4 regions of the Rhizobium sp. PvP014 genome follow, and region 2 is predicted to be linked to each of the others. Evidence: predicted binding sites of a transcription regulator. Region 2 holds the regulator's gene; each other region holds the start of a gene.

Evidence for each region. The regulator PhoB, encoded in region 2, activates phosphate uptake and scavenging genes when phosphate is short. The targets are predictions, from matches to a motif close to TGTCATNNANCTGTCAT.
Region 1: J3A65_RS12620 (DUF1045 domain-containing protein) is a predicted target of PhoB. The motif match lies at 5,687-5,703, and genes of this name have one in related genera.
Region 3: J3A65_RS10130 (UDP-2,3-diacylglucosamine diphosphatase) is a predicted target of PhoB. The motif match lies at 3,509-3,525, and genes of this name have one in related genera.
Region 4: J3A65_RS07340 (esterase-like activity of phytase family protein) is a predicted target of PhoB. The motif match lies at 5,877-5,893, and genes of this name have one in related genera.

Annotation. Positions count from the first base shown of each region.
Region 1 covers NZ_JAGIOT010000002.1:1,660,768-1,668,238, forward strand. The annotation lists gene J3A65_RS12575 (SDR family oxidoreductase) at 1-125, shown strand, start outside; gene J3A65_RS12580 (hypothetical protein) at 156-941, opposite strand; gene J3A65_RS12585 (metallophosphoesterase family protein) at 1,064-1,810, opposite strand; gene uraH (hydroxyisourate hydrolase) at 1,810-2,166, opposite strand; gene J3A65_RS12595 (ureidoglycolate lyase) at 2,163-2,669, opposite strand; gene J3A65_RS12600 (DUF86 domain-containing protein) at 2,671-3,033, opposite strand; gene J3A65_RS12605 (nucleotidyltransferase family protein) at 3,030-3,284, opposite strand; gene uraD (2-oxo-4-hydroxy-4-carboxy-5-ureidoimidazoline decarboxylase) at 3,383-3,880, opposite strand; gene puuE (allantoinase PuuE) at 3,877-4,827, opposite strand; gene J3A65_RS12620 (DUF1045 domain-containing protein) at 4,905-5,612, opposite strand; gene J3A65_RS12625 (FAD-binding oxidoreductase) at 5,725-6,879, opposite strand; gene mnmD (tRNA (5-methylaminomethyl-2-thiouridine)(34)-methyltransferase MnmD) at 6,926-7,471, shown strand, end outside.
Region 2 covers NZ_JAGIOT010000002.1:3,220,762-3,228,232, forward strand. The annotation lists gene pstA (phosphate ABC transporter permease PstA) at 1-92, shown strand, start outside; gene pstB (phosphate ABC transporter ATP-binding protein PstB) at 108-923, shown strand; gene phoU (phosphate signaling complex protein PhoU) at 975-1,688, shown strand; gene phoB (phosphate regulon transcriptional regulator PhoB) at 1,814-2,497, shown strand; gene J3A65_RS20170 (EamA family transporter) at 2,479-3,393, opposite strand; gene J3A65_RS20175 (helix-turn-helix transcriptional regulator) at 3,519-4,307, shown strand; gene J3A65_RS20180 (PACE efflux transporter) at 4,246-4,680, opposite strand; gene J3A65_RS20185 (GcrA family cell cycle regulator) at 4,877-5,416, opposite strand; gene J3A65_RS20190 (aspartate aminotransferase family protein) at 5,868-7,064, shown strand; gene argF (ornithine carbamoyltransferase) at 7,114-7,471, shown strand, end outside.
Region 3 covers NZ_JAGIOT010000002.1:1,132,074-1,139,544, reverse strand. The annotation lists gene bluB (5,6-dimethylbenzimidazole synthase) at 1-266, shown strand, start outside; gene J3A65_RS10140 (hypothetical protein) at 267-956, opposite strand; gene J3A65_RS10135 (NADP-dependent malic enzyme) at 1,042-3,360, opposite strand; gene J3A65_RS10130 (UDP-2,3-diacylglucosamine diphosphatase) at 3,579-4,394, shown strand; gene dgcA (N-acetyl-D-Glu racemase DgcA) at 4,419-5,399, opposite strand; gene J3A65_RS10120 (ABC transporter permease) at 5,518-6,663, shown strand; gene J3A65_RS10115 (ABC transporter ATP-binding protein) at 6,675-7,471, shown strand, end outside.
Region 4 covers NZ_JAGIOT010000002.1:555,271-562,741, reverse strand. The annotation lists gene J3A65_RS07350 (YhaN family protein) at 1-2,297, opposite strand, end outside; gene J3A65_RS07345 (DNA repair exonuclease) at 2,302-3,537, opposite strand; gene J3A65_RS07340 (esterase-like activity of phytase family protein) at 3,644-5,833, opposite strand; gene hupB (DNA-binding protein HupB) at 6,024-6,299, opposite strand; gene lon (endopeptidase La) at 6,486-7,471, opposite strand, start outside.

The DNA.
Region 1 (7,471 bases), 1.6 Mb from region 2:
GCGAGCCGGCCGATATCGCCGCTGTGATCGCGTTTCTGGCGAGCGACGATGCGCGCTTCGTGACGGGCGTCAACCTGCCGGTCGATGGCGGGATCTCTGCGTCCAACGGCCAGCCTTCGAAGTAAGGTGGAGGCCCGGCGAAAAGCGGCTGAGGCTCAGGAGCACCAGCCGGATTTGCCGGCGCCCGGGCGCTTCGCCAGTCCCTCTTTGACGAGGATATCGGCAAGCGAGCGGCCGTTGCGGGTGACTTCGCGCAACTGGTGACCGTCCACCGCCGCATCATTGCCGCGCCAGCTCATCAGGTCGAACGGACCGGAATCGAGGAACGCGCGGACCCGCAGCTTGGCATCGCTTGCCTTGATCCGCTCGGCCTCGCACCGGGGCTTTGCGATATTGGGGACTTCGACGCCGACCAGCCGGATCTTCTGACCATGGAGGACGAAGCGGTCGGCGGACACGACGCAGTCGTCCTGCTTGGCGGTGCCGCAGAGAAAGAATTTTGCCTCATAGGCGCCGGCGAGCTTTTCGCCCACTCTCGGCGCCCCCGGCTGAGCCGCCGACTGTGCGGCAACCGCGTCCAGCCCCGGCTTGCCGATCGGCGCCGGCGGAATGATCGCGGCCGTCTGGCTCTGGTCAAGCGCAGCGGTCGGCCGCGGCGTGACCGGGCGCTGCAGAGGTGCAGCGGCAACGACCGGTTTTGGCGGTACCGGATTGTCATCGCGCTGGGTAGGCCGTGCCGCCGTCTGAACAGGCTTTGAAGAGGTGAGACTGGTCACGAAGCGGCGCGCAGCACTCGAATGATCATAAAGCGCGATCGAGCCGCCGACCACGACAAGAGCAGCCCCCCAAAGCCAGAGCGAACCGCCCGAACGCGAGGAAGAGCGTTTGGTCCCGGCGCTGCGCTTGCGTTTCGCAGCCGGTTTTGCGCGTGATTGAGCCATCGAATCATCCCCTGTCTCGTCGCAGGAGAGTATCTGGAAGAAGCCTTGCGGAATGGTTTCCGTCGGAATTTTAGCGGTGGATGAAGACTGGAATGGAATGCCGATCCGGAACCGGCAGCCCCTCACACCCTGCCGGTCGCCAATGCGCTTGCCCAGTCGGGACGGTCGTTTTTCGCGGCAAGCCGCGACATTGCCATGTGATCGTAGGCAACGGTGCGCAGTGTCGGCGCAAAGCCTTTGTCGGTCTTTTCGATCACCGCGTAGGACGCCAGTGCATGGCCTGTTTCGACCTTGTGATAGACGGGGGCATCGTCGTCATAGGCGGGCTGGCCGACGCTGCCGGGATTGACGATCAGCCGGCCATCCGAGAGCTGCACGACGCGAGCGACATGGCTGTGACCGCAGAGGATCAGCGATTGCGCGATGCCGTCGGCCAGCGCCTCGATCTCGGCTTGCGGCCGCAGCGTCACGTGGCCGTCCGCAGTGACCGTTTCGAGCCAATAGAGATTGTCGTTCTCCGGCGTCGCATGGCACAGGTAAACGTCGTCGCGCCAGACCATGCTGAACGGCAGTTTGCGCAGCCATTCGAAATGCCGCGGCGACATCTGCCCGTGCGCGTGCCGATCCGAGGCCGCCAAGGCGTCGGGCGGCGTTTCCAGGAGATAGCGATCGTGGTTGCCGCGCACGGTCTGCACTGCGGCTTCATCGAGAAGCAGCAGCAGATCACCGGTCCTGTCAGCCTCCAGCGGGCCGCTGAAACAATCGCCGAGATTGACGATATCGCGGATGCCGAGGTCTGCGATATCATCAAGCACCGCCTGAAGCGCGGCGCAGTTTCCGTGGATATCGGCGATCGCTGCAAACCGCATCAGCTTCCTCTGTAGGTGGAATAGCCATAGGGCGAGATCAGCAGCGGCACATGGTAATGCGCCGAGACATCGGACATGCCGAAGCGGATCGGGATGACGTCGAGGAAGGCCGGCTCGGTCAGTGCGACGCCGTGGGAACGCAGATAGTCCCCGGCATGGAAGACGAGCTCGTAGGTTCCTACAATGAAGGTGTCGCCGGACAGGATCGGTCCGCCATCAATGCGGCCATCGGCATTGGTCGTGACCGTCATGAGTTTTTCGCGAACGTCGCCGTCGATCAGGTAGAGGTCGATGACGAGCCCGGAGGCAGGCGTACCGCTTGCGGTATCGAGCACATGGGTGGTGAGGCCGGTCATAGGCTGGGCTCCGTGATGCGATAGGGTGTTTCGAAGAAGAATTCCTCGAGATTGGCGGCCGTGTTGTCGCGATCGACGACGAGAAAATCGCTGATCTCACCCAGCGCCATCAGCGGATGATGCCAGGTGTTGGCGAAATAGTTTACGCCCTGATGCGGCTGCGCTAGAAAGATTTTCGGACGCCCAGGCCGGCCGTCCTCGTCGTCGGAAACGCCCACCAGAAACGGCCGCCCGGAGAGTGGCATGAAACTCTGGCTGCCGAACGGATGCCGCTCCATCATCCCAACCTCGTGCGGAAAACTCCGCGGCTGGCCGCGAAAAATGTTGAAGATCAGCCGCTCGGCCGGCCCGACCACAACTGGTGAGGCAAGCCCATGGTAGCGCTCCGTCGTGCCGTTGTTGATCAGCCGCATCGTCGCCGGATCGGCCTCGATCACATCGCCATAGGCTGCGAAAGCGGCTTTGGTGAGCGGGAGGATGCGGAGGGTTTCATGGTCGGTCAAATCATTCGCCTTGGGCATGGAAGTTGCGCAGAGATTGGAGTTGCTCGAGAAGGTCGGGAAGATCGATCGTCACCGTGCGCCACACCGTATCGACGTCGATATCGAAATATTGATGCGCGACCCGATTGCGCATAGCCCTGATATCCTGCCACGGCACCTCCGGGTGAGCGGCGGCGAATTCGGGAAACCTGTCCATGATTTTCGTCACGCATTCGCCGATCGCAGCGATGTTGGCGATTACCGCATCCTGCGTCCGCTGGTCCGCTCCGAATGATACGCGGTCCGCACCGTCGACATAAGCAATAGCGCGTGATCCCGCGACAGATATGCGCTCTAGGTAGACCTCCAGCCGACCGCCCGTCATATGGCAAGCGCTTCAGAAACGATGCGCTCGCGCAAATTGGGAGGAAAGTCGCCGGGCACCTTGATATCGACGGGAACGCCGAGTGCTTGTTCGAGCTCCCATTGCAGCCCGCCAAGAGTAAAAAGCGATGTATCCGGCGACGGGTCGACCAGAATATCCAGATCGCTTCCAGCATGATCCTCGCCCCGCAGGACGGAACCGTAGACGCGCGCGTTAAAGACCTGCCGACGGGCGACAATCTCCCGGATCACTCCCCTGTTCTTCTCCAGCGCTTCCGACGGTCTCATGTGGCCACCACTCGTTATCCATCCAATATAGGCCACAAGCGACGGCGAAGAAAGCAACCCCCTCACGTCTCCGGCAAAAGCGCCAGCAGCCGCAGATGTGCGATCCTTTCCACCTGGGCGCAGGCGGTCTTGAACTCCTCATCGGCGTCGTTGCCGACGCGGGTCTCGAAGGCGGCGAGGATGTCGTCCCTTGTCAGGCCTTTCACGGCGATGATGAAGGGGAAGCCGAATTTTGCGACATAGGCGGCGTTGAGTTCGGTGAAACGTGCGTGCTCATCTGGGCTCAGACGATCGAGCCCGGCGCCGGCCTGTTCGTTCTTGCTCTCTTGCGTCAGTCCGCCGGCGATGGCGAGCTTGCCGGCAAGGTCCGGATGGGCGTTGAGGATGCCGAGCTTCTCCTGCGGGTCCGCGGCGCGAAAAACCGCCACCATAGCCTCATGCACGCCCTTGGCGGTCAGCGGCACGAAGATCATGCCGCCGTCATAGGCGCGCTCGGCGATAAAGGGCGAATGTTCGAACACGCCACCGAAGGTCGCGACGAAATCGTTGCGGGCGGTCATCGGCCGGTCACCGTGCTTGATGCCGACACATCTGACGGCTTGTGATGGGCATGCCAGTGGCGGGCGATCTCGATGCGTTGCGGCAGCCAGACCTTGTCGTGCGAGAGCACGTATTCCATGAACCGCCGCAGCGCCGCCACGCGACCCGGACGCCCGACGAGGCGGCAGTGCAGACCGACCGACAGCATCTTTGCCGCCCCCTCCTCGCCTTCCCGGTAAAGCGTGTCGAACGCATCCTTGAGATAGGTGAAGAACTGATCGCCGGTGTTGAAACCCTGCGGCGTGGCAAAGCGCATGTCGTTGGTTTCCAGCGTATAAGGGATGATCAGGAACGGCTTGCCATCCAGCCCCGGCACCCAATAGGGCAGATCGTCGGCATAGCTGTCGGACGAATAGAGGAAACCGCCCTCTTCCATGACAAGCTTCAGCGTGTTGTCGGATGGCTTGCCCTGATACATGCCGTAAGGACGCTCGCCGGTCAGTTCGGTATGCAGGCGCACCGCCTCAAGAATGTGTTCGCGTTCCCGTGCGTCGTCGAAATCCTTGTATTCGAGCCAGCGATAACCGTGGCTGGCGATCTCCCAGCCGGCTTCCTTCATGGCTGAGACAGCTTCGGGATTGCGGGCCATGGCAAGCGTCACGCCGTAGACGGTGGTCTGGACCTTGAGTTCGGTAAACAGCCGGTGCAGCCGCCAGAAACCGGCGCGCGAACCGTATTCGTAGATCGATTCCATGTTGAGATTGCGCTGGCCCGGCCAGGCGGCGGCGCCGACGATTTCGGACAGCAGGTTTTCCGACGCCGGATCATCGTCCAAGATCGAGCTTTCGCCGCCCTCTTCGTAGTTGATCACGAACTGCACGGCGATATTGGCGCCGTTGGGCCATTTCGGATCGGGCGTGTGGCGGCCATAGCCGACGAGATCGCGGGGGTAGTCTTTTATGGTTATGGGCATGGTCCACCTCGATTATCTCTTGTGGAAGGTAGCCCAGCCTTTCCGCCGATGTCGAGACGGAACGTGATCGCTCAGGCGATCTTGCGGGCGGAAACGCGCCCCATCGGATGCAGAGAATGGACATGGAACGGCGCACCGGGCTCATTTTCGACGAACAGCGCGATGTTGGCGATTTCCAAGGGACGCAGCAGATACGGATTGAAATGGGCGCGCAAGGCCGTTTCGAAACGCGGCATTTCGGCCGGTGTCATCGGGCCCGTCAGCGTCATGTGAAAGCGGTATTCTTCCATCACGTAAGGGTTGCCCCAGCGATGAAGATTGGAAAACTGCGGTGCCGAGAGATCGCCGGGATCGGCGCGTTCCAGTTCGCCTTCCGAGAGCGGCGCCCGAAACGCATCGAATTCCTGCACGACGGCGCAGGCGAGAAACCGCATCCGCTCGCAGGGAAGCGCCGGCACAAGGCCGAAATAATTGCCGAGCCGGGCCACTTCGAGAGGCGGCAGTTCGAACGGATCATGGGCACCGGCAAAGCGCATCAGATGGCGCAGCAGCATCTGTTCGGTGATTTCAGGCGCCAGCCGGAACGGCGCCTTCAGCGTGGCGTGAAAACCGCAGCGACGCGGCAGCGCGGTATGATAGGCGATCTCATGCAAACCTAGGTTGCAGATCTCGGGCGGCTCCATCGCCTCACCGGAATAGGCACTGCGGCCGAGCCATTGCGCCGCGGCAAGCGTCAGCGGATCATGCGCAGGTGGCGTAAAATAGAGTGCGTAGCGCATGCGTCACCTTTTCTGCCCCTGTTCGTTTATTCACGCATGCTCATCAATCCCACGAATTGGGTTACGCGATTTGCGTGACAGATTAACGACGAGAAAAGGCCGAAACGCGCGTTTAACGCGTAGCAACCGAAAGATGATCCCAAAGTATAAAACTCTCGGGAAGCGAGTGCTCTTGACCGATGACGAAACCGAGCGCGGCATCCGCAAGCCTGTGGGCAAGCCCGAAGCTGACCTTGAAGCCGCCGGTGAGAGCGATGACGGTTGGATGGTCGGGATGCGGCCCCACCATCGGCTCACGGCCGATCGCCTTGGGCCTCAAGCCGGCCCAGCGCTCCACCACTTCCGCACCGGAAAGTGCCGGCACGAGCGCGCGGGCGCGGACCAGGAGATCGTCGAGCTTGGCATCGGTGGCAAACGGCGCGTCGAACTCCTCCTCGCTGGTGCTGCCGACCGCCACGTGGCCATCGTCATGGGCGATGACATAGAGGCCGTTGAGGAAGAGGATCGGCAGCGACGGATCGATATCGGCCTTCAACAGCGCCGCCTGCCCCTTCACCGGCTGTCCCAGCGGAACCGAGATGGATGGAGACAGGGGACCAAGCAGCGGAAACGACTGCGGGCCGGCCGCAATCATGCAATGGCCAAAACCGATCGAGCGTCCATCGGCAAATTCGACGCGGTTTGCGACAGGGTCGATCCGCTCCGCCGGCAGTCCTTCGATCACGCTGACATGCCGGGCGTTGCCAAGGACGGCGGCGAGCGCTGCCATGAGATGGCGGGGGGAAACGCGGGCGGCAAACGTGTCGTGCACGATGCCGGCTTCGGTAAAGGCCGGATCCGGCCAACCTGCGAAGGGGGACGCATCGAGCACATGCCATTGGAACGGATCGCCGTCGTGCCGCCAGTTGACCTCTGCCTCCTGCTGATGGCGTAGGGCGATGGGTCTCAAGTGCGGTTTCGGCAGCGGGATCAGCCGACCGGAGCGGCGATAACCGCAGGACAGCCCGGTCTCGCCTTCGAGCCTAGAAACTTCGTCTTCGAGGGCGACCAGCGCATCGAACTGCGCCTGTTTCTTGTCGTTCCAGCGGTCGGGCACATGCGACATCAGCGCGCCCAGAATGCCGCCGCTGGCACCCTGCCCCAACCGTCCGGCTTCGACCAAAAGGGTTCGGATGCCGAGCCGTTCCGCCTTGACCGCAGCCCAGAGGCCCATGATGCCGCCGCCGATGATCAGGAGATCGACATGATCGCCGGGGAGATGCGGCATCGCTGGCGATTGACCCCGGGGACCTCGAGGATTATCCGCATCTTCCATGAGCAATCACGATCCCGAAATTGTAAAAGACGACGCCACGCCTGAAGCCCCGGCGCTCGACTGGCATGACGGCGATATGCCGTATTCGACGGAATTTGGCGACCACTTTTATTGCCGCACCGATGGCCGGCTGGAATGCGGCCATGTGTTTCTGGCCGGAAACGGCCTGCCGGAGCGCTGGATCGAGATGTCGCCAGCTGGAGACACGTTCCGGATCGGCGAACTCGGTTTCGGCACCGGCCTCAACGCCTGCGAGACCTGGCGCCAGTGGGCCCTTTTCCGCAAACCCGGCACGCGGCTGCATTTCACATCGTTCGAGCTCTATCCAATGCAGCGCGACGAGATCGGGCGGGCACTGGCGCGGTGGCCGGAAATCGATGCGCAACGGCAGGCACTGACGCAAGCATGGCCGGATGAGCCGAGCGGCCGGATCACCATCGACCTCGACGACCAGACAACGCTGATGGTTGTCTGCGGCCCAGCGCTCGACGGGGTCACGGCTGAAGAGGCTGACTTCGATGCCTGGTTCCTCGATGGCTTCGCG
Region 2 (7,471 bases):
CCTCGGGAGCGATCATGATCCTGCTCCTGTTCCTGATCTTGATGAATGTTGGCGCAATTCTCTTGCGACGCCGCTTCGAACGGCGTTGGTAGAGGAAGGGGGAAGCAATGAACATGATGTCAGAAGCTGCAGTTGAGAAGGCGCTGGACAAGAAAATGAACGACGTTGCTTATAAGATGATCGGCAAGGATGTCTCCGTTTATTACGGTGACAAGCGCGCTCTTTATGACGTGAACCTGAATGTCCGCCAAAATACCGTCACTGCTTTGATCGGTCCGTCCGGCTGCGGCAAGTCCACCTTCCTGCGCACGATGAACCGCATGAACGATACGATCGAGGGTTGCCGCGTCACCGGCAAGATCACGCTCGACGGCGACGATATCTACGACAAGGAAATCGACGTCGTGGAGCTGCGTGCCCGGGTCGGCATGGTGTTCCAGAAGCCGAACCCGTTCCCGAAGTCGATCTACGAGAACATTGCCTACGGTCCCCGGATCCACGGCCTTGCCCGTGGCAAAACGGAAATGGACGCGATCGTCGAGGCAAGCCTGCAGCGCGCCGGCCTCTGGGCAGAAGTCAAGGATCGCCTGCATGAAGGCGGTACCGGCCTTTCCGGCGGTCAGCAGCAGCGCCTTTGCATCGCCCGTGCGATCGCCGTTTCGCCTGAAGTCATTCTGATGGACGAGCCGTGCTCGGCACTCGACCCCATCGCCACGGCCAAGGTCGAGGAACTGATCCACGAACTGCGCGCCAACTACACGATCGTGATCGTCACCCACTCGATGCAGCAGGCGGCCCGCGTTTCGCAGCGCACGGCGATGTTCCATCTCGGCCACCTGGTCGAGGAAAACGATACCGACAAGATGTTCACCAATCCGGATGACCAGCGCACCCAGGATTACATCATGGGCCGCTTCGGCTGATGCGGGCGCAGAGCCCGTCAGCCGCAACTGCAGACATCAAGGATCAGACACATGGTTTCGACCCATATTCTCTCGGCCTATGACGAGGAACTGAAATACCTGAACCGCCGGATCTCCGAAATGGGCGGCCTGGCGGAGCAGATGTGCGGAGATGCCGTGCGTGCGCTCGTGAACTCCGACTCCGCACTGGCCCAGAAGGTCATCTCGGACGACGTCATTCTCGACCATGCCGAGCGCGATATCCAGGACAAGGCGATCGTCACCATCGCCAAGCGTCAGCCGATGGCGGCCGACCTTCGCGAGATCATCGGCACGCTGCGCATTGCAGCTGACCTGGAACGCGTCGGCGACCTTGGCAAGAACACCGCCAAGCGCGTGCTCGCCGTGCAGGGAACAGGCGTCCCGCGTAAGCTCGCCCGTGGTCTGGAGCATCTTTCCGAACTGGCGCTGGTGCAGCTCAAGGACGTTCTTGATGTCTTCGCTAACCGCTCTGCGGAAAAAGCCGAGATCATCCGCCAGCGCGACGAAGAAATCGACGCGATGTACACCTCGCTGTTCCGCGAACTCCTCACCTACATGATGGAGGATCCGCGCAACATCACCACGTGCACCCATCTCCTGTTCTGCGCCAAGAACATCGAGCGCATCGGCGACCACGCGACGAATATCGCCGAGACCATCTACTACATCGCGACCGGCGCACAGCCGGAGGGCGAACGTCCGAAGGACGATACGTCCAACATGCTCGGCTCCGCCGGGACATGATGCAGCTCTCCCGAAATCGCCCGCCGGTTTCGGGACGATAACTGCCAAAACCAATGACCTGAAGCAGCGCGAGCGGATCTGGCGGATCTAAGTGCAGTTCGGGACGAGTGACGGAGCAAGTCGGAATGCAGCCGAAGATCGCAGTCGTGGAAGACGAAGAGGCCCTCAGCGTCCTCCTTCGGTATAACCTGGAGGCCGAGGGTTACGAGGTCGATACCGTGCTTCGCGGTGACGAAGCGGAAATCAGGCTTCAGGAGCGCGTTCCGGATCTTCTCATTCTCGACTGGATGCTGCCGGGCGTTTCAGGCATCGAACTCTGCCGTCGCCTGCGTATGCGGCCGGAGACGGAACGCCTGCCGATCATCATGCTGACGGCGCGCGGCGAAGAAAGCGAGCGCGTTCGCGGGCTTGCCACCGGCGCAGACGACTATGTGGTCAAGCCTTTCTCGACGCCGGAACTGATGGCCCGCGTCAAGGCGATGCTGCGCCGTGCCCGACCGGAGGTCCTTTCGAGCGTCCTCAAATGCGGCGATATCGAACTCGATCGCGAAACCCATCGCGTTCACCGCAAGAGCCGCGAAGTTCGCCTCGGGCCGACAGAGTTTAGACTTCTGGAATTCCTGATGGCCTCACCCAGCCGCGTCTTTTCGCGCTCGCAGCTGCTCGACGGCGTCTGGGGTCATGACATCTATGTCGACGAACGCACCGTCGACGTGCATGTGGGGCGCCTGCGGAAGGCACTCAACTTCTCCAACATGCAGGATGTCATCCGCACGGTCCGCGGTGCCGGTTACTCAATGGAAGCCTGAGGACCGCGTCTCCTAGCCGGCAGCGTCATGGCAATGACACCGGCCACGACGCAGGCCAGGCCGAGCCATGCTGTCGAAGCAAGCGTTTCGCCGAGAAACACGACACCGATGCCAACGCCGATCGGCACCCGGAGATAGGCCTGCGCCGTCGTGCCGACGGAGCCGAGCGTCTGCACTAGCCGGAAATAGATGACGAAGGCGAGCGCCGTCGAAAATACCGCCAGCGCCAATAGGGCGAGCATGGAATCGGTGCTCGGTGTCAGCGTCCAGGGCCGGTCGACCACAAGGCTGACAGGAATGAGGATGGCCGCCCCTGCGATCAGCGATCCCGCGGCGGGCATCATCGGGTCCAATCCCTTAAAATTCTTGCCGAAGATGGCAGCCGCCGCATAGCAGATCGTCGCCGCCACGATGGCGAGTTGCGCCCAGAGGTTCTCGCCCGAGCCGGCAAGCGCCTCCATGCCGACGATCAGGCATATGCCGACAATGCCTGCGGCAACTCCGAACAGCTTGGCCGCAGAGACGCTTTCATGGCGCGTGATCAGCGCCGTCAGCAGAAACGCGAAGATCGGCGTCGTGGAACTCAAAATGGTGGCAAGGCCCGCATCGGTCGTCTGTTCGGCCCAGGCGATGAGGGTGAAGGGGACCGCGCTGTTGAGGCAGGCCTGAACCGTGAAAAGCTTCCAGGTCTGCCGGTCGGTCGGCAGCTTCAATCCGCGAAGGCGAAGTGCCGCAGCGAGAATGAGCCCGGCGACCAGTGTTCTGACGGCGATAAAGGTGACGGGCGAAATCGTCTCCACACCGACTTTGATCAGCGTGTAGGACGCGCCCCAAAGCGTCGCGAGCGTGAGGAGCAGCAACAGATCCGTTGCCATGCTTGTTTTGGTGTCCGCCATTCCAGTTCCTATCCCCATCCATGCAATCTCCGCCCGCTCTTAGCGGAGAGAGGAAAAGAAATGCTTCGGCGACGGCCGAACCGTTGATCGCTGACGGCAAAGTTTTCCGGTGCTAGAACTGGATCATGTCCAATATGGTTTCAGGAAATACGATTGCGGAAGTTGCAAGCCTGATCGGCGATGTCGCGCGCGCCAACATGCTGTCCGCGCTGATGGGCGGCCAGGCGCTGACGGCGGGCGAACTGGCACGCCATGCCGGCGTCACCGCGCAGACAACCAGCGGCCATCTCGGCAAACTGGCGCAGGCGCATCTGATCGCAGTCGAGAAGCAGGGCAGGCACCGCTACTACCGGCTTGCCTCTCCGGAAGTCGCGCACGTGATCCACGCGTTGATGGCAGTCGCCGCGGATGGGCCGAAGCGCCATCATCCTGTCGGCCCGAAAGACGAGGCGTTACGGCTTGCCCGCACCTGTTACGATCACATGGCAGGCCGTCTCGCCATCGCGCTCGCCGACTCCCTGACCGGCAACGGCTATCTGCTGCTCGGCGATGGAGCCGGCCTGATCGCCGATGAAGGCCGGCGTTTCTTTTGTGATTTCGGGATTGATCTCGAACAGCTGACCCGTTCGAAACGCCCGCTCTGCCGGACATGCCTGGATTGGAGCGAGCGACGGCCGCATCTGGCGGGACAAATGGGTGCAGCACTGCTGGACCGCGCTCTTGGCGTCGGCTGGATCAGCCGCCGGGAGGAAACCCGGGCTCTGCGGATCACGCGCGCCGGAGAGATCGGGTTTGCCGAGACATTCAGGCTTCCATCGGACTGGCGTATTGCACCGTCCGGAACTCTGATGGTCAGGCGGCTTCCTGGGTCTTCCATTCCGGCAGCGGGAACAGCTTGTCGTAGCCAAGATTGAAGAGATAGGCATAGACCACGTAGAACAGCGCGATCGCGATATCCATTGTCAGCGCATGGAGAAGGGTAATCTGCAGATACCACGCGATAAACGGCATCAGCACGACCAGCAGACCGATTTCGAACAGCACCGCATGAGCAATGCGCAAGGCAGGCGTCTTCAGCGTCGTACCCCGTCGCGCCTGCAGAAAGCGGTCGAAACCCAGATTATAGAGGTAGTTCCAGCCGGTCGCGACCGTCGCAGACACGACGCCGACAATGCCCATATGTTCGGCCGGCATGTCGAAGACGAGGGCGCCGAGTGGCACCATCATCAGAAGCCCGATGATTTCAAAGCTGATGGCGTGGCGAATACGGTCTCTTATCGAGCGCATGATCTTCCCCTTTAGGTCAGGTTCATGCCGGGTCGTCCCGGCGTTCTGCCCATTCAGGGGGAGGTCGTCCTCTCTCCAGGCCGAGATAGGGGCGGAGACGGCGTCCGGCAAGTTTTTTCAGCGCAAGTCAGCCATGCCAAAAACGCAAAAGGCGGGCCAGAGCCCGCCTTCGATCTTGTTTCCGCAGCCGCCTGGCTTAGGACGCGCGGGCAGCCGGACGACGGCGCTCGTGTACCGGCTGGTAGGCAAGCTTCGCGTGATATTTGCAATAGGGCGACGCATCCTGCGCATCGCAACCGCAGAAATGGAAGTCGTCCGTCAGCGGATCGCCGACCGGCCACTTGCATGTGCGCTCGGTGAGATCCGTCAGCGACAGACGGCGCGAGATCGGCACGACGACGCTGCCGGAAGCGGTGTATTTCACCGGTTCGGCGACGTTTACGTCCTGATCTTCCTTGAGTGCGTTTGCACCCACCGTCCGTGCTGCAGGACGGGCTGTGTCGCGTCCGGCAAAGCTCGGCGCGCGCGGAGCTGCGGGCGCTGGGCGCTTGGATGCCGGGCGATTGGCCGACGCCGAACCGCCTGCTTTGGCGCGACCCGGAAGGTTGAGACGGTGCACTTTGCCGATCACGGCATTGCGGCTTACGCCTCCAAGTTGGGCTGCAATCTGGCTGGCGCTGAGACCTTCCGACCATAGTTTTTTAAGTCGCTCGACGCGCTCATCAGTCCAGTTCATGCCGTTCTCCGCCTTTGAACGTTGCTGGCAGACAGAATCCGTTCACCTCTGCGGCGAAATAAATCCGCCGCACCCACGCAATCTATGCTTCGAGGTGACTAGTTCCGCCGCATGCGTTCTAGTAATTGAGGATTAACCTAGTGTGTGGCTGACTCCGTGGCAAGAGTCGCTCGAATCGCCGCGAATCGATTTCGCGGTTTTCCCCAACTTGCTGCCCTCAAGAGTCATTTTTGTCACAGACCGAAATGCCGCAATACAGCATCAGGTTGCATCGCGGCATATGCCCCGAAAGCCCTATAAAACACCAAGTTTTGTTGACATGGAGGCACTTAGCCATGATAGTGCCCGCGCCGCCCGGTGGGCGGCATTTTTGATTTTTCAGGCCGCATTCCCGGTCTCCGGAGAGGTCTGGAGAGGGGGGGCGGAACCTACCCAGAGGAGTGATGTCGCCATGGCTGAAGCCGCACTTTACGACACGTTTGCCCGGGCACCTTTGCGCTTTGATCGAGGCGAGGGCGTATGGCTTGTGACGGAAGGTGGCGAGCGATATCTGGATTTCGGGGCAGGCGTTGCCGTCACCTCCTGCGGTCATTCCAATCCGCATCTGGTGAACGCGCTGAAGTCGCAGGCCGAGAAGGTCTGGCACCTTTCCAATCTCTACGAGATCCCGGAGCAGGAGCGTCTGGCCCGCCGTCTGGTGGATGCCACGTTCGCCGACAAGGTGTTCTTTACCAATTCCGGCGCCGAAGCGCTTGAGACCGCCATCAAGACGGCGCGTCGCTATCATTTCTCCAAGGGCCATCCGGAGAAATTCCACATCATCACCTTCGAGGGTGCTTTCCACGGCCGGACCATCGCGACGATCGCCGCCGGTGGTCAGGAAAAATACATGGAAGGCTTCGGCCCGAAGGCGCCAGGGTTCGATCAGGTCCCGTTCGGGGATCTCGATGCCCTCAACGCTGCGATCAACGAAAACACCGGCGCGCTGCTGATCGAGCCGATCCAGGGCGAGGGCGGCGTGCGCGTCGTGGACAAGGAATTCCTGCGCGAGCTGCGTCGCATCTGCGACGAGAAAGGCCTGCTGCTGATCCTCGACGAAGTGCAGAGCGGGGTTGGCCGCACCGGTCGGTTCTTCGCCCACGAACTGACAGGCATCACGCCTGACATCATGGCCGTTGCCAAGGGCATCGGCGGCGGCTTCCCGTTCGGCGCCTGCCTTGCGACAGCGGAGGCTGCTTCCGGCATGAAACCCGGCATTCACGGCACGACCTATGGCGGCAATCCGCTCGGGATGGCCTGCGGCAACGCGGTGCTCGATGTCGTGCTGGCCGATGGCTTCCTTGACAATGTCCGCGATGTCGCGCTCGTGTTCCGCCAGGGACTGGCAAGCCTGAAGGATCGCTTTCCGGATGTGATCGAAGACATCAGAGGCGAAGGCCTGATGCTCGGCATCAAGGCGAGAGTGCCAGCAGGCGATCTGGTTGTCGCGATGCGCGATGAGAAAATGCTGTCGGTGCCGGCAGGCGATAACGTCGTGCGCCTTCTGCCGCCGTTGACGATCACGGCGGAGGAAGCCCGCGAGGGGCTCGCACGGATCGAACGGGCAGCGGAAAAGCTGACCGAGGCAGAACTCAAGAAAACAGCCTGAGCGCGATGAGGGGTGCCGGTGACGGTTCCCCTCGATAGGGGACGATAGCATGGCATCACCAAAGCATTTCCTGGATCTTTCGGCGGTTTCGCCGGAGGATCTTCGCACCATTCTCGACGACGCGAAAAGCCGCAAGCAGGCCTTCAAGGCCGGCAAGGGCGACCAGCCGCTCGCCGGCAAGATGTTGGCGATGATTTTCGAAAAGCCGTCCACCCGCACCCGCGTCTCCTTCGATGTCGGCATGCGCCAGCTCGGCGGCGAAACGCTCTTCCTGTCCGGCACGGAAATGCAGCTCGGCCGCGCCGAGACGATCGGCGATACGGCACGTGTCCTGTCGCGCTATGTCGATGCGATCATGATCCGCACCACCGATCACAACCGCATGCGGGAAATGGCCGAGCACGCCA
Region 3 (7,471 bases), 2.1 Mb from region 2:
TGGATGTCTACTCCACCGTCTGCGCCGTGCAGAACCTGTGGCTTGCCGCGCGCGCCGAAGGCGTCGGTGTCGGCTGGGTCAGCATTTTCCGCGATGAGGACGTGCGCAGGCTGCTGGGTATCCCAGAGCGCGTGGCGATCGTCGCCTGGCTCTGTCTCGGCCATGTGGACCAGCTCTACAGCGAGCCGGAACTGGCCGTGCGCGGCTGGCGCCAGCGCCTTGCACTGGAAGACCTGGTGTTTTCCGAGCGCTGGCAGGGTGACTGACTACTGCTGTTGCTGCGGTCCATTTTCGCGGGGGTGGCGCAGATCAATACTGGCTTCAGGGAGAAAAATCGGACCCACCGTGCGGACCTTTGCGGAGGTTTCGTAATTCCGCTCCGGTACCGGCGGCGTGGGATCGATCGCAACCTTCTGGACGGTGGCAGGCTTGCGGGTCCGCAGGTCGGTGATGCTGCCGGAATAGGCCTCCTCATCCTTCGGTAGCGCGATCCCCTTTACCCGGATCCGTTCCTTTTCCTCCTCCTTCGCGACATCCTGGAAATCGGACGGAATGCAGGCATTTTGACGGATGGCAACGATGGTTGCGCCGCGCTCTTCCCCGGTGACGGACAGGTTGCGGGCTTTGTTGCGCTCGTCAACAAGCACTTCGCGGTTTTCCTCCAGGGCTTGCAGCTGCTCGAGGAGGGGTTCGCACTGGTCGGCCTTGGCCGCGCCAAAGGAAACAATGCTGCCGCCACCGCATCCGGCGCGCCGCATGTCGACGCGAAGTTTGCGGATGTCGGAGTTTGCCTGGCTGAGGTCCTGCGCATATCGGCGCATTTCAGCGGTATTGCCGATCACAACCGGTGTGCTGTGAAGCTTGCGGTACAGATCCGCGCAAAGCTGCGCATCCCGCGCCAGGACGGAGGCGGGGACGAAGACGAGCGGAATGAAGATCAGGCCGCGAAATCGCATCGCTTTTCCGGCAATTCGTTAAAACCCATCAAACATAGGCCGGGGCGGATGAAGATATCCTAAACCGCCCCGGCTTCTGTGAGACCTAGCCGAACAGCGACTCTGGCTGCGAGGCTTCGACGACGGCCAGAGCCGCCATATTGACGACGCCGCGGGATGTGACGGACTGGCCGAGAACATGGGCGGGTTTTGCCGTGCCAAGCAGGATCGGGCCGACATGCAGCGCGTCCATCATGGTGCGCACCAGGCCAAGCGAGATGCTGGCCGCATCGAGGTTCGGGAAGACCAGCAGATTGGCTTCACCGGACAATGTGGTGCTCGGCATGGCGCGCTTGCGCAGTTCCTCGGAAAGCGCCGAGCCACCCTGCATTTCACCGTCGACTTCCAGATCCGGCGCCCGTTCGCGAATGATGGCGAGTGCGTCGCGCATCTTCGCGGCGCTTTCGGAATTGCGCGAGCCGAAATTGGAGTGGCAGATGAGGGCCGCCTTCGGCTTGATGCCGAAGCGGCGCACTTCCTGGGCCGAGAGAATGGTGATCTCGGCAATCTCTTCGGCGGTCGGATTGTAGTTGACGAACGTGTCGGTGAAGAAGATCGCACCGCGCTGCGAAATCAGCAGGCTGAGGCCGGCGAGCGTCTTCGTGCCTTCGCGTTTGCCGATGATCTGGTTGACGTCGCGCAGATGCCGGTCGTAGCGGCCTTCGATGCCGCAGATCAGCGCATCTGCCTCGCCGCGCTGGACCGATAGCGCGCCGATGACCGTGTTGCTGGTGCGCACGATGGTTCGTGCCGCTTCCGGGTTGACGCCCTGGCGACCGACGAGCGCGAAATAGTCGTCGACATAGCCGCGGTAACGCGGATCGTCTTCCGGGTTGACGACGGCGAAATCGACATTCGGGCGGATGCGGATGCCGAAACGCTGGAGACGGGCTTCGATGACCGAGGGACGGCCGATCAGGATGGGCCTTGCGATCTGCTCTTCGAGCAGGATCTGTGCGGCCCTCAGAACGCGTTCGTCCTCGCCTTCGGCGAAGATGACGCGGTTTCTTTCGGCAGTCTTGGCCGCCGTGAAGATCGGCTTCATCACGAAGCCGGAGCGCCAGACGAATCGGCTAAGCTGGTCGAGATAGGCCTCGAAATCCTGGATCGGACGAGCGGCGACGCCGCTTTCGGCCGCAGCGCGTGCGACAGCCGGCGCGATGCGCAGGATGAGGCGCGGATCAAACGGCGAGGGGATCAGGTAGTCGGGGCCGAAGATCGGCGTTTCACCGGAATAGGCTTTCGCGGCGACGTCGGAGACTTCCTCGCGGGCAAGGGCTGCGATCGCCTTGACCGCCGCCATCTTCATTTCTTCGTTGATCGTGCGGGCGCCGCAATCGAGCGCACCACGGAAAATGTAGGGGAAGCAGAGGACGTTGTTGACTTGGTTGGCGAAGTCCGAGCGGCCGGTGCAGATCATCGCGTCGGGACGCTCCGCGCGGGCGAGTTCCGGCATGATTTCCGGCGTCGGGTTGGCGAGCGCCATGATCAGCGGCTTTTCGGCCATCTGCACCAGAAGTTCGGGCTTCAACACGCCCGCGGCCGACAGGCCGAGGAAGACGTCTGCGCCGGCGATATTGTCGGCCAGAACTCGGTTGTCGCTCTTCTGGGCGTAGATCGCCTTCCACTCGTCCATCAGCTCGACGCGGCCCTCATAGACCAGCCCTTCGATATCGTGGACCCAGATGTTTTCCTTCTTCGCACCAAGCGACACGAGAAGATGCAGGCAGGCAAGCGCTGCCGCACCGGCGCCCGACGTGACGATCTTGACGTTGTCGATCGTCTTGCCGGCAAGCTCCAGGCCGTTGAGGATCGCGGCGGCGACGATGATCGCCGTTCCGTGCTGATCGTCATGGAAGACCGGGATGTTCATCTTTTCGCGAAGACGACGCTCGACTTCGAAACATTCCGGAGACTTGATGTCTTCGAGGTTGATGCCGCCGAAGGTCGGCTCCAGTGCCGAGATCGTCGAGACCATGGCTTCGATGCCCGGCGCGTCGATTTCGATGTCGAACACATCGATGCCGGCGAATTTCTTGAAGAGGACGGCCTTGCCTTCCATCACGGGCTTGGAAGCGAGCGGGCCGATATTGCCGAGGCCGAGCACGGCAGTGCCGTTGGAGACCACGGCGACCAGATTGGCACGCGCGGTGAATTCCGCGGCCATTTCCGGATTGTCGCGGATCGCGAGGCAAGGGGCGGCCACACCCGGGGAATAGGCAAGTGCGAGGTCGCGCTGGTTGCCGAGCGGCTTGGTGGCCTGGATTTCCAGTTTGCCGGGGCGGGGATAGCGGTGGAAGAAGAGAGCCTGTTCGTCGAGATCTCCGGTTACCGGCGATGGTTTCGGATTGTCGTGCCCATCCATGCTCTTATGGCTCCTCGTATCGATTTCCGTCCTGACATGCGAGTCCCCTCCTTACATCAATCGATCCATCGAGAAACTACAATATTTGCGATGCTGTCGGATTTTGCCGCCGGTTTCGGGTGGTCGCCGACTGCGGCGATCGCGCCCCTGTCATCATCCTGAAACACGAGTCTGATTTTCGAAGGGTAGGACAAGGTAGGTAACGAAGGGACGTTTCCGTGGCCGATGCAATCGAGACAAGGCATTTCAGAACCCTGTTCATTTCGGACGTGCATCTCGGCTCCAAAGCCGCCCGCACGGACTTTCTGCTCGATTTCCTGCGCTACCACGAGGCGGAAACGATCGTGCTGGTCGGCGATATCGTCGACGGCTGGCGGTTGAAGCGCAGCTGGAACTGGCCGCAGGGCTGTAACGACGTGGTTCAGAAGCTTCTGCGCAAGGCGCGCAAGGGCACGCGGATCGTCTACATTCCGGGAAACCACGACGAATTCCTGCGCGATTTTCCCGGCATGCATTTCGGCGGTATCGAGGTCGCAGACCGAATGATCTACGAGATGGCAGACGGGCGGAAATACATGGTGCTGCACGGTGACGAGTTCGACGTCGTGGTGCGCAATGCGCGTCTGCTCGCCTATCTCGGTGACTGGGCCTATGATGCGGCAATCGCCATCAATGTCGGTCTTGCCGCGGTGCGCCGCCGCATCGGCCTGCCATACTGGTCATTCTCTGCCTGGGCGAAGCTGCAGGTGAAGCACGCCGTGAATTTCATCGGCGAGTTCCAGAAGGTTGTCGTCGACGAGGCACGCCGCAACAATGTCGACGGGATCATCTGCGGCCATATCCATCATGCTGTGATGGAAGACATCGACGGGATCCACTACGTCAACACGGGCGACTGGGTCGAAAGCTGCACGGCGATTGCCGAGCATCGTGACGGGACGCTGGAGCTGATCTCCTGGCAGAAGATCGCGAAGACCGCGGAAATCACGACGCTGCCGGCACCGGAGACGATCAGGGGCATGCAGGCCGCGTAACGGCCCGACGATGCAAGGGACTCATTATCCCCAGAGGTTCGTCCGGGGCGGATAGACCAGCGATCCGTCGTATCGCAGCCCGTCCGGGCGGTCTTGCGCCAGGAGTAACGGACCGTCGAGATCGGCGTAGTCGGCATCCTGCGCCAGAAGAACTGCGGGGGCCATGGCGAGCGACGTTCCGACCATGCAGCCGATCATGACGGCAAAGCCCAGTCGCTGCGCCTCCTCCTTCATGATCAGCGCCTCCGTCAGCCCACCGGTCTTGTCGAGCTTGATGTTGACGGCGTCGTAGCGGTTTCTCAAACTTGCAAGATCGCCGGTCGCGTGCACGCTTTCGTCAGCGCAGATCATCACCTTGCGGCGAATGGTGGCAAGGATTGCATCCTTGCCGGCTGGCAGCGGTTGCTCGATCAACGAGATACCGAGGGCGTCGGCCACATCCAGATGTCGGGCCAGATTGTCCTCTGTCCAACCCTCGTTGGCATCGACGATCAGACGCGAATCGGGCGCTGCCTGCCTCACCGCCCGCATTCGACTTTCGTCATCGTCTGTGCCGAGCTTGACCTTGAGGAGAGGGCGAGCCGCATTCCTGCGCGCATCCTCTGCCATTGCCTCCGGCTCGCCAAGCGACAGCGTGAAGGCGGTGATGAGCGGCTTTTCGGCAGCATCAATCATCGATGCCACCGAACGGCCAAGGCTTTTGGCTTCCAGATCCCACAAGGCGCAGTCCACCGCGTTGCGGGCGGCTCCCGGTCGCAGGCGCGTCTGCAGTGTGTGGCGATCCATGCCATCGTGCATCATCGAAGCAAGGGAGTTGATCTCGTCGAGGACGCCTTCGGTTGTTTCACCGTAGCGTTTGTAGGGAACGCATTCGCCCCGGCCGGTCAGGCCGTCGCGGGTGATCGCACAGGTCACCACCTCGGCTTCTGTCTTGGAACCGCGGGAAATCGTAAACACCCCCGCGATCGGGAATTTCTCGATTGTTGCTTCGAAGTGACGCGTCATGGTTTTCCACCTGGGCGTTGTGGCAAATCCGTTCAGGGTCGCTATATTGCCGCTCTCAGTGCTGCGATCAACAGCAGATCGCAGCCGCGTGCTGCTTAACCTAAGCCGAAAGAAACCTGTGCCGTCACAACCTGCCGAAATCAAAGCCGAAGACCTGCCCGGCGGCGATGGCGAGCGCTACATTCTGGCCGGAGAATGGCGCAATCATTCGATTTCGCCGGTCCTCAAGGCGTTTGGCGATCTTGAAAAGAGCAGCGGGTCTGGATCCCTCGAGATCGACGTTTCGGCGATCGACGGAATCGATACATCCGGTGCCTGGCTGATTCGCCGTCTTCTGTCGGCAAAAGCCGAGCAGGGTCGCGACGCGAAGTTGGTCGGGGCGGAAGGGACGATCGAGGAACTGGTTGGCGCCCTGCCGGAAAAGACCCCGGCACCGCCGCCCAACGATCAGGACAAGCGGTCGCTGTTTGATCGCGTGTTCAGCCCGGTCGGCAAGACGATGACGGAATTTGCCGGTGACTTCGTCGCCGCCATGCACATTCTCGGCTCGGCGGTCCGTGGCGCACAGCTGAAATTCGGCCGCGGATCCGGCGTTTCTCCGGCATCCGTCGTGACGCATATCGACCGGATGGGCGTGCGTGCGGTGCCGATCATCCTGCTGATGTCGTTTCTGATCGGCGCCATCATTGCCCAGCAGGGCGCTTTCCAGCTCCGGTATTTCGGGGCAGAAATCTTCGTCGTCGACTTGGTCGGCATTCTGCAGCTTCGCGAAATCGGCGTTCTGATCACTGCGATCATGATCGCCGGCCGTTCGGGCAGCGCGATCACCGCCGAAATCGGCTCCATGAAGATGCGCGAGGAGATCGACGCGCTGACCGTCATCGGCCTTAATCCCGTCGGTGTGCTCGTGTTCCCGCGCCTTGTCGCTCTGACGATCGCACTGCCGCTCCTGACCATCGTCGCGAACCTGTCGGCCCTCTACGGCGCTGCGGTGATCACGCTGGTCTATTCCGGCATCACATTCGATACGTTCCTGTCGCGCCTCAAGGAGGCGGTCGACTTCTCGTCGGTGGCCTCAGGCATGATCAAGGCGCCGTTCATGGCGCTGGCAATCGGCATCGTGGCGGCTGTCGAGGGAATGAAAGTTGGCGGCAGCGCAGAATCGCTCGGCCAGCACGTCACCTCGTCGGTGGTGAAATCGATCTTCGCGGTGATCCTGATCGACGCGATGTTTGCGATTTTCTATTCCGCGATCGATTTTTGATGGGGACCGGCGTGGAAGACGTTCAAACCTTTGACAATACCAAACCCGCGGAGACGAAGAGCGACGAGCGCAAGGTCGTGCTGTCGGTCAAGGATCTGACGGTCGGCTTCGGCTCGAAGCTCGTGCTGGACAATCTGAACCTCGATATTTACCGGGGCGAGATCCTCGGCTTCGTAGGAGCGTCGGGCACCGGTAAGTCGGTGCTGATGCGCACGGTTCTCAGATTGCTGCCGCAGCGCTCAGGTACGATCGAGATCCTCGGAGTTGATTATGCCACCGCCGACGAACAGCAGCGCGTGGCGCTCGATACGCGGCTCGGCGTGCTGTTCCAGCACGGTGCGCTGTTTTCGGCGCTGACGGTGAAAGAAAACATCCAGCTGCCAATGCGCGAGTATCTCGATCTGCCGCAGTCGCTGATGGACGAACTCGCCTATGTGAAGCTTGAGATGGTGGGCCTGCCGCCCGATGCGGCCGACAAGTATCCGTCGGAACTCTCTGGCGGCATGATCAAGCGCGCAGCCCTTGCGCGCGCTCTGGCGCTCGACCCCGATCTGGTTTTCCTCGACGAGCCCACATCCGGCCTCGATCCCATCGGCGCTGCCGATTTCGATGCCTTGATTGCAAGGTTGCGCGATACGCTTGGGCTCACCGTCTACATGGTGACCCACGACCTCGACAGCCTGTTTTCCGTTTGTGATCGCATTGCCGTGCTTGGGCAGAAACGGGTCTTGGTGGAAGGCACGCTTGAGGATATGTTCGCCTTCGACGATCCGTGGGTTCAGTCCTATTTCAAGGGCAAGCGCGCGCG
Region 4 (7,471 bases), 2.7 Mb from region 2:
GCCGCTGCCATGTCGACCGTCGCCTCATCCGGCAGGCCGGCCATGGTCGCAGCGTTGGAGAATGCGGCCCGCCAGCTATCGACCTCACGACGAAGAACGGTCTCGCGCTCTTCGAGGCGTTGCAGCGCATCGACAGCGGAATGGCGCTTGCCCTCCAGCGAGCGGCTTTCCGTCCAGCGTTCCGCTATCTCCGCCAGTCTGCGGTCGAGAGCGCGCGCCAGGGCCGCAGGCGGCAAGGCGGTTGCGGCAAGCCCGATCGCGTCCGCAAGACCGACCAGCACCGGCTTCAATCGCTCTTCCTTCAGCCGCGCGGTCTGCAGCGCGTCGCTTGCATCCTTCAGCGCATCGACCTGATGCGACAGGGCTTCGACGCCGCGGCGCCATTCGAGCATGCGCTCCGGCGATAGCGGCGAGACGGGCACCGAGCGGAACAGGTCCTCGAATTCTGTGATCGCATCCGACAGCGCGATATCGCTTTCGCGCGCTTCGGCGCGGGCGTTCGTCAACTGCTGCTCGATCTCGTGCTGGCGCAGGCTGAGCTGCGCGTGGCGGGAAACGCGCTCGGCGTCTGTCAGGGCAGCGTCAGCCAGTTCGTCAGCGTTCTGCACGGCCTTCTGGACATCGGCTAGCTGACCCGCTGATGGCTTTGCTCCGAGCGCGGCAAGACCCGCGTCGCGCTGTTTCCGGGCTTCAACAAGATCGGCACGCGAAACGATGCGGCCCTGCCCTTCCAGCGCCGCCATCTGATCCGCCACGGTCTTGGCTTCTGCCTTCACCGTCGTCAGCGTCTGGGTGATCCTCGCATGCACGGCGCGTGCATCGTCGATCAGCTTGCGGTGGCTGCTGAGCGCTGCGAGATCCGGCAGCGGGCTCGCAAGCAGGGCGTCGATGTCCTTGACCGGCGGATCGAGCCTTGCGACGGCGGCGGCGAGATCGCTCTCTGCCCGCGATACGCGAACCTGCAGGTTTTCGATGCCTGCGAGATCACTCAGTTCGGGGCGGAGCGCCGTGAGCTGCTCGGCCCATGGTTTCGGATCGATCAGCCGGCTGTCCGGATTGGCCTCATCCAGACGCCGCAGCGCCTCGCGCTCTTCTTCCAGCCGGAGATGCAGCTGTTTCAGGCTGCGGTCGAGTTCGCTGCCTTCCTCGAGAAGGGTCTTCAGCCGCACCAGATCGGCATCGGCCGGCTGGTGGCGTTCCAGGTCGTCGGTCCTGACGAGACCTAACCTCCGCCCCAGCTGCACCAGCCGGGTGTCGAAATCCTCGACCTCGCCGCGAACCCTTGCGATATCCTCGCGGGCTTTCAGATAGACGCCCTTGTCGGCGTGGCGGGCGAGAATGCTGCCGGCAGCGGCGATCAGCGCGTCGTCGACATGGAGGGCGGCGATCTCATCGCCCAGCCGCGAAACTTCCGTTTCCGCCGCCCGATGGGCGTCGTCGTTGCGACGCGACTCGTCCAGCGCCCGCTCCAACGCATCCTCGAAGCCCGGCGGCAGCGAGCCCAGCGCCTGATACTGCGCCAGCTGGTCCTGCTCGCGATCGATTTCGCGCAGCACCGGCTCCAGCCGCATCAGCTTGCGCAGCCGTTCCAGGGTCTGCTTGGTGGTTTCGCGCTCGGTCTTGATGGTGGCGAGTTCAGCTTCCAACTCGGCCTGCTCGGCGAGCAGCTTCTTCCAGTCACCGGACTTCAGCTCGTTGTCGCGCTCGGCCTTGCGCGCCTCGTCATGGCTGTCGAGGACCTGGTAGAACAAACGGTCCTTGGAGCGGCGCGACGCGTAGATGGTGTCGGCCTCGGCATCGAAGCTCTTGCGCAGGTCGGAGAGGCCGGTAAGGCCCGACGCTGCGGAAAACAGCAGGCTGCCGATCTCGCCGCCGCTTTTCAGCATGCTCTGGCCGCCAGCCCGGAGCGACGCCGAATCAAGCCCGAATGCGCGCTGAAAAACGTCGCGGTTCAGCGTGCCGAGAAAGGGCGCCAGCGCATCCTCGGGAAGCGCATCCTCCGCGTCGCTTGCCGCGAGCAGCGTGTTCTTGCGGCCGCGACGACGGCGAAAGCCCAGCTTGCTGCCATCGCGCGTCTCGATTTCCGCGCCAACCCTAAGTGCGGTCGCGTCGTGCAGAAAACTGTATTCGGCAGCCGTCGGAAAGCCGAACAGCAGATCCGAGATCGCCGACAGCGCCGAAGACTTTCCGGCTTCGTTCGGACCATAGATGACATGCAACTGAGCATCGGGGCGAAACGCAAGCGCGCGATCGGTAAGCGCGCCGTAGCGCAGGATGTCGAGACGGGTGAAACGCATGGGACTACCCTACCCTTGCCGCGCGCGACAGAAGCAGCTCGCGCGCCTCCGCCAACAGCGCTGCCGCATCATCACCCAGTGCCAAATCGCCGGCACCGATACCGCCCGGCAGACGCGCGGCGATCTCGGCAATCCGGGCCTCGGCCTCGCTGACCAGAAGCGGCGAAAACTCCGCCGTCGGCAGCAGGCCTTCGAGCCCGAGCAGATCGGTGGATTTGCCCGTCGATGCGATCTCGGCTTCGAGTTTCACTTCCAGCTTTTCCAGCCAGATATCCTCATGGCCGCGGTGGCAGGCGGCTTGCACCTCGTCCCGAAAATCGGCCGCTCTCGCCAAGATCTCGTTGCGGAAGCGACTGCGCCCACTAATGCGGATGCGCAGCGCAAGCGGGCGGCTTTCCATGGCATCGATGACAGAACCAAGCAGGTCTTCAAGCCGACGCAGGATCGCCGCCGGCGTCTCGTCCGGCTCGACGAGAACTGCGAGTTCGGCAAACCTTGCGCTGTCGGTCACGATGCGCTCATAGGCGATGCGCCCGTCCTCGACGGTCACGAGCACGGCGCCCTTTGCGCCCTGCTCGCGGATCGATCGTCCCTGAAGGTTGCCGGGGAAAACCACCAGCGGGTCTTCGGCGACGATTTCGAAATCGTGGACATGGCCGAGCGCCCAGTAATCGTAGCCACGCGACCGCAGATCTTCGACGGAACAGGGCGCATAGGCTGCGTGCGGCTCGCGGCCGGTCAGCGACGTATGCAGCACGCCGATGTTGAACCAGCCGGACTCCGGCTTCGGATAGGCAAGCGCCAGGTTTTCATTGGCCGAGCGCTCGGCAAAACCCTGGCCGTGCAGCGCGACCTTCAGATGATCCAGCTTGAACGTTCCGGGCTTTGCCGTCGGGAATTCGCTGACATTCTTCGGCAGCGTGATTGTCTTGGTGATGACGCTTTCGGCGTCGTGATTGCCCTTCAGCAGGAAGACCGGAATGCCGGCGCGTTCCAGCCGGGCGATCTCGCGGTTGAAGAACAGGCCGATCTTGTTGTCCTTCCAGTCGCCGTCATAGACATCGCCGGCGACGATAAAGAAGTCGACCTTGCGCTCCACCGCCTCGTCCACCAAGCCCGAGAACGCCTTGCGGCTTGCCTCGATGAAGATATCGGCGAGTTCGGCATCCTTCAGCGCCAGGCCCTGAAAGGGACTGCCTAGATGCAGATCGGCGGCATGGATGAAGCGGAATGAGGTCATCGACTCGGCTGCTGGAACACATCGGGAACGACAGACTTAAGTCACGCATCGGCAATAAAAAAGGCCGGGTGCGAAAACACCCGGCCTTTTCCTGTTGATGAACGGTTTAGTTGGTCGCCTTGATCTCAACCGGGAAGAACAGCGTCTCACCAGAACTGTCATCGACGCCGTCATTGTCGGTGATGGCGAAGGCCTTGCCGGACTTGTCGAAGGCGAAACCTTCGAGCTTGTCGACCACGTATCCGTTGGTGGCGTTCTTCAGGTCGGGGAGGAAGTCGTGCACTTCCTGCTTGGTGACGAGCGGCAGTTCTCCGCCAAGCTTTGCCGGCTTCAGATCGGCGATCGCCACGCGGTAGAGCTTCTTGAGCTTTGCCTTGTCGCCGATCAGGTTGTCGCGCTCGATGATGTAAAGGTAGTCACCGCGGGCGGTGATTTCCGACAGGCCGACCCAGCCTTTTTCGGTCTTGTCGAGCGGGTAGCGAACGGCGGCCCATTCCTTGGACTTCGGCTTGTAGGACAGAAGCTTCACCTGGCCCTTCGGATCGTCCTTCCATTCGCGCTGGATTGCCATCCAGAGTGTCAGGTCGTCGCCGGAACCGGTTGTGGTGATGCCTTCGAGACCGAAGCGGGTTTCACCTGCCAGAAGTTCTGCCGGAAGCGCGATCTCGGACTTGATCTCGCCCTTGGCGCTGACGTTGTAGATGCCGTGACCGACGAACTTGGCACTGTCGCCTTCGGAAGCGAGCCAGAAGCCGCCCTTGCCGTCGAGTGCGATACCTTCAATATCGAGTTTCTGGGCCGGCTGACCGTTGCGGGTCACACGCACGACACTGGTGATTTCGGCCGGCTTCTTGGTGGCGTCGATGGTGAAGATCGAGGGCTGCATGGCATAGACGCTATCGCTCACGCCATAGAGAATGCCGTCCTTTTCCGCATCACCGACGAGGCCCGACATGGCGCCCCAGCCGAGCGGCTTGCCGTCGACATCCTTGGAGACGAGCATCGGATAGGCCCTTTCGCCTTCGCTAAGCTCGTAGATCATGACATGCGAGCGGGCACCGCCGTCTTCGCCGAGATCGGCTTCGTTGGCGGAGGCGAGCAGGTTGCGGCCGGGAATGGCGACAGCACCTTCAGGCGAGATGCCGGATGGCAGAAGCTGCACCAGTTCCGGCTCCGCACCGGTATCCTTGTAGACCGCGATCATTGAACCGCGTTCCGACAGGACAAAGAAATACTTCTGACCGTTGAAGGTCGCAGCTTCCAAGCCTTCCGGCTCGATGCCCTTGTTCTTGGCACGCTTTTCCGGGAAGTGACCGACGCGGGCGACAGCATATTCAAGCGACGTTCCGGCGTCATAGAGAACCTTGCCGGTACGATCGAAAATGGTGAAGCCGCGCGACCCGCCCTTGTAGTCACCCTCGTTGGCGACAACGAAGCGATCGGTGCCGAGCCACTTTACTGCATCCGGTTCGCGCGGAATGGCCGTGAGCTTCCCGGAGAAGGTCAGCGCGCCGTCGGTCTTGGTATCGACGCCATCGAGATCAACCGTGCCCGCCGTGAAATGGGCGGTAACCTTTGCGGTCTTGCTGTCGACGATGACGATGTGGTTGTTTTCCTGCAGCGTCACGACGATTTCGCCGTTGGCGTTGATATTGACGAATTCAGGCTCGGGATCCTCAGGAGCGACGGTGGACAGTCCCGTCAGATCGACGTGACGGATGCTGTCGCAGACGGGCACCCCGTTGTTCAGGGTGACGATCTGCAATTCGCCGGCCGGCAGCTGCGGAAGAGCGCCGTCGTTGAGCTTTTCGTCGCGCTGGTTCTCGATGGCAATGGCCGCAAACGTGCCATCCGGCGAGACGACGATGCTATCCGGCTGGCCGCCGAGATCGCAGGTGGCCTCGATCTTGCGGGAGGCGATATCGACCACCCCGAGCTGGCCCGCGGGCTTGGTGAGGTCCTTGGTCCGGTCGATGGTGACGAGAACCTTCGCACCGGTTGCGGCGACCGAGTTCGGCTCGCCGTCGATCTTGACCGACCCGGCGGCCTTCGGAGCCTTCGCATCGGTGATGTCGATAAAGCCGATCGTGCCGCCAGGCGCATCGGAATAGATGAGCGTGTTGCCGTCTGCGGTCGCCGTGATGATTTCCGACGAGGTCGCCTTGTCCTCGCCCTTGGGCAGGTTCTGGGCGACCGGGAAGGATGCAATGCGGTTGAAGACTTGCTCGGCGCCGGCAGGAGCTGCAACGGAGCCGAGGAGGAGCGCGGTCAAAGCGGCGCGTGTCGAAAATGTCATGGGAAGCCTCCGTGAAACTACACTCGGCTTGTGCTGCACTGTCATGACAGGCGGATGACACTTTTTGGCGTTGAACGACGGTCTGTTGGATTGGCCAAAACAAATGCGTCCAGCAATGCAAAAGGCCCGGTTTTCACCGGGCCTTTCGAGACGTTTTGCATCATGGCGGCAAGCCGCCAGATGCTTTCGATTAGCTGTTAACAGCTTCCTTGAGACCCTTGCCGGCCGAGAACTTCGGCACGTTACGAGCAGGGATATCGACTTCAGCGCCCGTGGACGGGTTGCGGCCCTTGGATGCTTCGCGACGCGAAACGGAGAAGCTGCCGAAGCCAGCGAGGCGGATGTCGCCACCATTCTTCAGTTCGGCCTGGACAGTCTCGAAAACGGCATCGACTGCAGAGGCGGCATCAGCCTTGGAGAGGCCGGCTTTTTCGGCCACTGCGGACACCAGTTCGGTCTTGTTCATATTTCCACCCTTTCAACGGTTTTGGAACGACTCATTTGGTCGGCGCCGACAATAGTTTTGCGTCGGCACTTGGCAACCCAAAGGCTCCGAAAAAGCCTGAAAAACAAGGGGTCTTGGGCATTTTTCACAAAAAAAGCCGGCTTTCGCCGGCTTTTTTATCTGTTCGTGGCGGCTTCAAGGCACCGCTTAGTGAGCGATCGTTGTCGACGAGTCGTCGGCACCGTCAACTGTCGCAATGACCGGAGTCTCTACCGTGCCATCCCACTCGATCGGTTCGGGAAGGCGAACCAAAGCGTGCTTGATCACCTCGCCCATACGCGACACCGGGATGATCTCCATTCCGTTTTTCACGTTGTCCGGAATGTCCGCGAGGTCCTTCGCGTTCTCTTCCGGGATCAGCACAACCTTGATGTTGCCGCGCAGAGCCGCAAGGAGTTTTTCCTTGAGACCACCGATCGGCAGCACCCGGCCGCGCAACGTGATTTCGCCGGTCATGGCGACATCCTTGCGAACAGGAATGCCGGTCATGATCGAAACGATCGCGGTTGCCATGCCGACACCGGCCGACGGACCGTCCTTCGGCGTCGCACCTTCAGGCACGTGCACGTGGATGTCCGACTTGTCGAAGCGCGGCGGCTCGATGCCGAAATCGACGGCACGGGAGCGGACATAGGAGGCCGCAGCCGAAATCGATTCCTTCATCACGTCCTTGAGGTTGCCGGTGACGGTCATGCGACCCTTGCCCGGCATCATGACGCCTTCGATGGTGAGAAGCTCACCGCCGACTTCCGTCCAGGCAAGACCCGTGACGACGCCGACCTGATCCTCACCTTCGGCTTCGCCGTGACGGAAACGCGGAACGCCAAGGTAATCCGAGATGTTGGCAGCGGTCACCGCAACCGACTTCGTCTTGCCCTTGATGATCTCGGTCACGGCCTTGCGGGCGAGCTTCATCAGCTCGCGCTCGAAGGAGCGAACGCCGGCTTCACGCGTGTACTGCTGGCTGATCGCCATCAGGGCATCGTCCGACACCGAGAATTCCTTCGGCTGCAGCGCATGGTCCCGGATAGCCTTCGGCAGAAGGTGACGCTTGGCAATCTCGCGCTTCTCATCCTCGGTGTACCCGGCGATGCGGATCACTTCCATGCGGTCCATCAGGGGACCTGGGATGT